Regions from separate parts of the Lysinibacillus sp. BNK-21 genome, predicted to be linked through region 2. Evidence: riboswitches for the same ligand, from Rfam matches in the RefSeq annotation. Region 2 holds a riboswitch; each other region holds the start of a gene.
The links. A riboswitch is a leader RNA that binds a small molecule or an ion and turns the genes downstream of it on or off. The one in region 2 is predicted to bind cobalamin.

Region 1 (2,329 bases), 1.1 Mb from region 2:
TCAAAATTTAACTTCCAAGAAGAATAATTTCCACTTTGAACGTCAATATTGGCTCTATTAATCGATAGGATATGGTCAACACAGCCATCTAAAAAGCTTCTGTCATGTGAAATTAAAATAAATCCTTTTTTCCTGCGAAGATAATCGGAAACCGTCTTTCTTGCATCCGTGTCTAGGTGATTGGTTGGTTCATCAATTAATAAAAATTGACCCTCTGTCAAAAACAACGCAGCAAGCAGCACCTTTGTTTGTTCGCCATTGGATAATGTTTTAAAAGGACGATACATGACCTCCGCATCTACATGTAGGTAAGCTATTTCACGTAGACATTCCCAATCTTCTGCCTGAGGACAAATTTCCTCAAATATTTCATGGGTATATTTATTTGGATCAGAAACTGGATAGGGGAAATAAGTGAAGTCTACAGAAGAGATGATTTTTCCGCTATACTCATAATTTCCTAATAACAACTGAAAGAATGTTGTTTTACCTCGTCCGTTTCTACCGATAAATCCAAGTTTCCAATCCGTATCGATTTGAAAGTTGACATTCTCAAAAATATTGTCAAAGCTGCTTGGATAAGAAAAAGTTAGGTTTTGTACTTGTATCATGGACATGATAATTCCTCCTTTGTATTGCAACAGTTTACTTTTCATACAAAGTCGGTCTATCCATCTATGGTTCATTTCTCCGTATAAGCAGATGGATATTAACGACTTATACGGAGTGTTACATGCGTTACAATAGTTTCTGAATCGCTCATATTTTTTCCTCTCCTTTATGGGTAAATGAAAGGTACAAAATCAACTATGAAAGCAAGAAAAAAACCCTCCAATTGTACATTGGAAGGATTAGTCTTTCTCTGAATAAATGCGATTTGCCATTTGTGTCATGACAAATAAAATGCAAACTGATAGTTAAAAATGGATAGACTAACCCTATATTTTGTGTTTGAAATCATTCAATTCAAATAAAAATATAGTTTAGTTCTTCATTGTCCATTCATCAGTCCTCTCATAATTGTCTTTTTATAGTAACAAATTTTTTTACAGAATACAATGTAACCTTATTTTCATTTAGTACTATACAACAATTCCTATAATATTTATAGAAATAATTTATATAATAGTTGAAAAATAATTTCTACTATTCTGAAATATGTGCTATAGTAGGAGCATAATTGAATATTGTGTAAGACTTGGTGCCAAATGAAAGTTTGGCTTAAAAGGGAAGTCGGTGCAAATCCGACGCTGTCCCGCAACTGTAATTCGGAGCAAATCACAAATGCCACTGGGGAAACTGGGAAGGCTGTGAGGCGTGTTGATGGAAAGCCAGGAGACCTGCCAATTTCTAGTACACACCAAATACCTACGTGGAAATAGGTGGTGAAAAGTGACCAAATAGGCACTGTGCGATAACGTTTATGCGAAAGTAGATACTTTTTCGTATTGTTTTAGCATTATTAATTTTAACATGCAGCCATTTTCCTAATAGGAGAATGGCTTTTTATTTTTTCTAAAAAAGGAGCTTAAAAACATGAACTATACAAGTACATTGATCGGTTATCCCTATATAGGGGAGGAACGCGAATGGAAAAAAGCACTAGAAGCATTTTGGCGCAATGAACTTTCTGAGGAGGACTTTGAGGAAAAATTAAAGAAAATCCGTTTATCAAGAATAAACAAGCAGCTGCAACTTGGAATCGATATGGTGACAGTTGGCGACTTTACGTTTTACGATAGAATGTTAGATACAGCTTTGATGTTTGGTTTAGTTCCAAAGCGCTTTAACTGGCAAGGTGGTAAAGTCGATTTTCATACCTACTTCAGTGTAGCAAGAGGAGACAAAACAGCCGTAGCTAGTGAAATGACAAAATGGTTTAATACAAATTATCACTACATTGTTCCAGAGTATGAGGGACAAGCCTTACAACTAACAGAAAATAAAGTGTTAGCCGACTTTTTAGAGGCGAAGGAAACTTTCGGTATCATTGCGAAGCCGACACTAATTGGTCCCTATACATTTTATAAGTTAACGAAAGGCTACAACAAATTAACACAGGTTGAGTACTTATTAGCTTTATTACCACTCTATACGCAGGTATTAAAAGAATTAGTGGATGCAGGTGCCACTTGGATTCAGCTAGAAGAGCCATCCCTCGTCTTAACACTTGATCCAGCAGAGATAAAGCTGGTGAAAGAAATGTATGACCAGTTAGCCACTGCCGTTCCTGAGGCTAAAATAATGCTACAGACTTATTTCGAAGCTTTAAGTGCCTATGAAGCATTAAGTACATTGCCTGTTCAAGGATTCGGTTTGGACTTTGTTC
Region 2 (2,329 bases):
TACGCATTTTGATGATCCGCAACTAGATTTGAATTATTTATCAAACATCTTTAACAAAAGCCAAGCAAATTTAAGTATATTAATAAAAAAAAGCATTGATAAAAATTTTATCCACCTATTAAATGAACTTAGAATTAACAAAGCTAAGCAGCTATTAGATTATAGTGATAAAAGAAATAATGAAATTGCTTTATTAGTAGGTTATAGCAATGAAGAATATTTTAGTAAAGTATTTAAAAAATATGTTGGTATGACACCTGCTAAATATCGATCCATAAAAAAATAGAAAGAATGATGTACTGTAGATTCGTTCTTTATAGGCTAAACACGTAGAAAGTAGGAACCAGAAGAGAGTTGACAAATTGTGTGTGTTAAAAGAGCTTGTTAAAAAAATTCTGCAATTTTCTTTAACAATGTTATTTCTCAGACTTTAGTAACTAGTAAATTTTAAATCATGTATATCGATGTTAAATCTATTCTTTTACTTATGTTTGGCATTAGCCATCCCGGTATAGGCTCATCTTTTTTTGAGAATAGTCATTTGAAGGGGCAAAGTGTATTCATTTTAAACTATATTGACTCGCTAACAATATTGGTTTCTATTCAATAGTTATAGGAACTATGTGAAATAGCTCCAAATAAAAATACTTTACTTTAATTGTTTCGTATTGATAGCAAGAAAGCTTTGTAGTAAATTAAAAGAAATTACATAAAAGCAATAGGTGCCCATTAGGGAGAATAGGGAATAAAGTGAAAAGCTTTAGCGGACCCGCCACTGTATAAGGGAATTTCATAGTGTATGCCACTAGCAAATTGCTGGGAAGGTACTATGAGGTGTTGAACTTGAGCCAGGAGACCTGCCTACATGCTATAGAAGATATAGATGATGGAAAAGTCTGTAGTTTATTTGTCATGACAATAAACTACAGACTTTTTATTTTGTCTTATGAGAACGAGAGGAGAAATAATCATGCAATTATTACAAGACACAATTCAAAACATTCAGGGGGCTGATATGAAAAGTATGGAGCAAGCTAGAAAGCGGATTGATGCGCTTTGTAAGCCCCCAGGTAGCTTAGGTAAACTAGAATCACTTGCCGTACAGCTCTCTGGTATAACAGGACAATTATATCCGATGGTCGACAAAAAAGTGATGATTGTCTGTGCTGCAGATCATGGTGTTTACGAGGAAGGTGTAACCACGAATCCACAAGATGTTACGGTCTTTCAAACATTAAATTTTCCTAAGGGGGGTACAGGCGTTTGTGCGATTGCGGGGATTACCAATGCAAAGGTGGTCACAGTAGATGTGGGTGTAAAAGAAGATATTCCACTTGATGCAGGTGTCATTATTCATAAAATTAAATATGGTACAGATAACATGGCACATGGTCCAGCTATGGCCAAACAAGAAGCCATTCAATCGATAGAAGTAGGAATCCGTGTGGCCACTGAGGAAATCATAAAAGGTGCTGATGTACTTGGGACTGGAGAAATGGGCATCGGCAATACAACACCAAGTGCTGCGATATTAGCTGTTTTAACGGGATGCAACCCTATCGAAGTAACGGGGTTTGGTGCAGGAGTAGGCCAAGGAGGCATTGCCTATAAAGCAGCAGTTATTGAAAAAGCAATTACCTTAAATAAGCCTAATCCAAATGATGTTATTGATGTTCTGGCTAAGGTTGGAGGGTTAGAGATAGGGGCGATGACAGGTATTATTCTTGGCGCTGCTGCCCATCGTAAACCCGTTGTCATTGATGGATTTATTTCAACTATAGCAGCCCTCATTGCTTATAAGCTCGAACCAAAAGTAATCGATTATATCATTCCTTCCCATGCTTCAGAGGAACCAGGGGCAAAAATTGCCGCTGCCTTACTAGGCATTGAACCAATGTTGCACATGAATATGCGTTTAGGCGAAGGTTCTGGAGCAGCCTTAGCCTTTCCTATTTTAGATGCAGCTTGCTCGATGATGAAAAACATGGCGACTTTAGAAGAATCAATGCAGTTGTTAAAAAGATAAAAACAATAAAACAGCCAATGACTTAATTTTTGGTCATTGGCTGAATGGTGTTTATGCACGATTTAACTTTCGTAATGGCAAGCGCCACTTCATCATATAGGAAAGAATACGTAAAGCTGTAATCACTGCGAATAAAATATAAAGGAAAATGTCTCCTGTAAAAACCTCGAATCCGATTAGCAATCCTGCAAGAGCTGCCCAAACACCATAAACTTCATCACGGAGAACTAATGGTTTTCTTCTAGCTAATAAATCTCGTACAATACCCCCACCTGAACCTGTCAAAACAGCAGCTACAATGAC
Region 3 (2,329 bases), 1.1 Mb from region 2:
TCGCCTCGTACACACCACTAGCATTTGGTGTAGCTGATTCATTTGCAAAGCTATGTGGATCTGTAGGTGGTCCATTGGTACGCCAGAAATTAATATCCACCTGGTCATCCATCAATTTTTGAAGACCGACCATTACATCTGCCCCTTCTAAATTCAACTGAACGCCAATTTTTGCGAGTTCACCTTGCATTAATTCTGCCATTGGTTTTTGAATTGCATCAGATGCAATGTAAATCAAATCTAAAGACAACAGCTGTCCGTTTTTTGAACGAATTTTTTCACCCTTAGGTAATAACCACCCTGCCTCATCTAGCAATTGTTGGGCTTTTTCTGGATTGTATACAATAGGTGCTAAATCTATATTGGCATAAGGAATCGCATCCCAGAACAATGTGTTCGCTACTTTTTCCGTACCATGTGTAATACTGTCGACCATTTGTTCCTTATTAATAGCATATTGAATGGCTTGACGTACCTTTAGCTCAGATAATGGACCAGATTGTGTATTGAATAGCAGTGCTTTCGTAGATAAAGGCTCAGAGGTAGTAGTTTTGTATTTGCCACTGTCTTTTAAATACGTATAGTTATCTAAACTAATAATGCCACGCCCATAAATTAAATCTAATTCTTCGTTTTCAAATGCTAATGAAATAGATTCTGAGTCAGGAATAATTTTTACTTTTATTTGTTCAACTAGTGGTTTTTCTCCCCAATAGTTTTCATTGCGACTAAATAATGCATATTCGTCCTTTTTGTATTCAGTTAATACCCAAGGGCCTGTTCCAATCGGTGCTTTGATAGAATCTTGCGTCATATCATCCTTTGGGAATCCGTTATCCCCTAAAAAACGGAAAGGTCTGACGAAGGCAAGTTCGTTTAAGACTGGATAATAAGGCTCATCCAATTGCAGACGAATTGTAAAATCATCTACTTTTACAACCTCTTTCATGTGGTTAACCATGCCCATCCAAGAATGCATGTCTCGATTCGCTAAAACGGCGTCAAAGTTACGAATGACATTATCTGCATTAAATGCAGTGCCGTCTGAATATTTCACGTCTTTTCTTAGATGGAAAGTATACGAAGTTTTATCCTCAGAGATGTCCCAGCTTTCGGCGAGCTTAGGCGTAACAGTACCATCATCATTGTATTCCACCAAGGATTCATAAACCATTGCTTGGGCAGTCATTTGATTCGGTAAATATGTATGAGGATTCAATGGACCGACATCTAATGGCCAGCCAATCGTTATTATTTTTTCATCTGTTTGGTTTGCTGAGGTCTTTTCCTTTTCTTCATCCGTGCCTGTACAGCCAGCAAGTAAACTGAACGTCAGGACAAGCAGGAAAGGAAGTAAATACTTTGTCAATCTCATTTTCTGTCTCCTATCTCTATTCGTAGTACAAATACATCTACTTGTTGAAGAAGAGAAGGCATAAAAAAACCTTATTCTAAGAAAGAATAAGGACAGAAAAACCCACGATGAGCAAGTCTCCATCCATCTCCCTATCTTTCGTAGATCATCAATGAATCTTCTTACAAGCAGGCATTCTGGCTCATGAATCATCATTTTGTTTCACCTTCCCAAGTACTCACTCAGTGGTATTTGAAACAAAACTCCTCATTTACAGCTGCGGGACAGCATGGGATTTTCACCCATTTTCCTTTTAATTGAATGAAAGACGATTTCACTCAAACTTGTAATGATTGCTATGAAATTAGTAATAAACATAACATGCTCGCATGTTCACGTCAATTTTACTTTCTGAAGATAATATATATATCGACGTAAGATAAAAAGACTAGGGATTTACCCTAGTCTTCGTTATTGGAGAGTAGATGTAGTAGATTAAAAATCATTTCGTTAGCTTGATGTAGATTGTTGTACAGCTTGACGCAACGTTTTAGTAGCAGCAACCATATTCGCTAAAGCTGCAACGGTTTCATCTTCTTTTCTCGTTTTTAAGCCACAATCTGGATTCACCCAGAATTGATAACGGTCCAGCACCTGTAGACTATCTTTCATAATAGCGAGCATTTCATCCTCGCTTGGTACACGAGGGCTATGAATATCATAGACGCCTAAGCCAATTCCTTTTTTATAGGGCTGTACTTGTAGTGAGGTAATAAGTTCCCCATGACTTCGTGATGTTTCTATGGAAATCACATCTGCATCTAGTGCGCTAATTGGTTCGATGAAATCATTAAACTCACAGTAACACATATGTGTATGGATTTGTGTTTCATCTTTGACACTAGATGTCGCAAGCTTAAAGGAATTGACAGCCCACTCTAAGTAAGCCCCCCATTCCTCCTTTCTAAGCGGTAA

Region 1: it holds a riboswitch for cobalamin, as region 2 does, so the genes downstream of both, metE (5-methyltetrahydropteroyltriglutamate--homocysteine S-methyltransferase) here and cobT (nicotinate-nucleotide--dimethylbenzimidazole phosphoribosyltransferase) in region 2, are expected to answer to the same signal.
Region 3: it holds a riboswitch for cobalamin, as region 2 does, so the genes downstream of both, nikA (nickel ABC transporter substrate-binding protein) here and cobT (nicotinate-nucleotide--dimethylbenzimidazole phosphoribosyltransferase) in region 2, are expected to answer to the same signal.

Annotation. Positions count from the first base shown of each region.
Region 1 covers NZ_JBLQTS010000001.1:2,148,121-2,150,449, reverse strand. Annotated here, with positions in the region: gene ACMGGO_RS10945 (Lsa family ABC-F type ribosomal protection protein) at 1-617, opposite strand, end outside; cobalamin riboswitch at 1,183-1,363, shown strand; gene metE (5-methyltetrahydropteroyltriglutamate--homocysteine S-methyltransferase) at 1,537-2,329, shown strand, end outside.
Region 2 covers NZ_JBLQTS010000001.1:3,279,333-3,281,661, reverse strand. Annotated here, with positions in the region: gene ACMGGO_RS16875 (response regulator) at 1-286, shown strand, start outside; cobalamin riboswitch at 704-880, shown strand; gene cobT (nicotinate-nucleotide--dimethylbenzimidazole phosphoribosyltransferase) at 971-2,026, shown strand; gene ACMGGO_RS16865 (trimeric intracellular cation channel family protein) at 2,078-2,329, opposite strand, start outside.
Region 3 covers NZ_JBLQTS010000001.1:2,144,752-2,147,080, forward strand. Annotated here, with positions in the region: gene nikA (nickel ABC transporter substrate-binding protein) at 1-1,375, opposite strand, end outside; cobalamin riboswitch at 1,524-1,717, opposite strand; gene metE (5-methyltetrahydropteroyltriglutamate--homocysteine S-methyltransferase) at 1,865-2,329, opposite strand, start outside.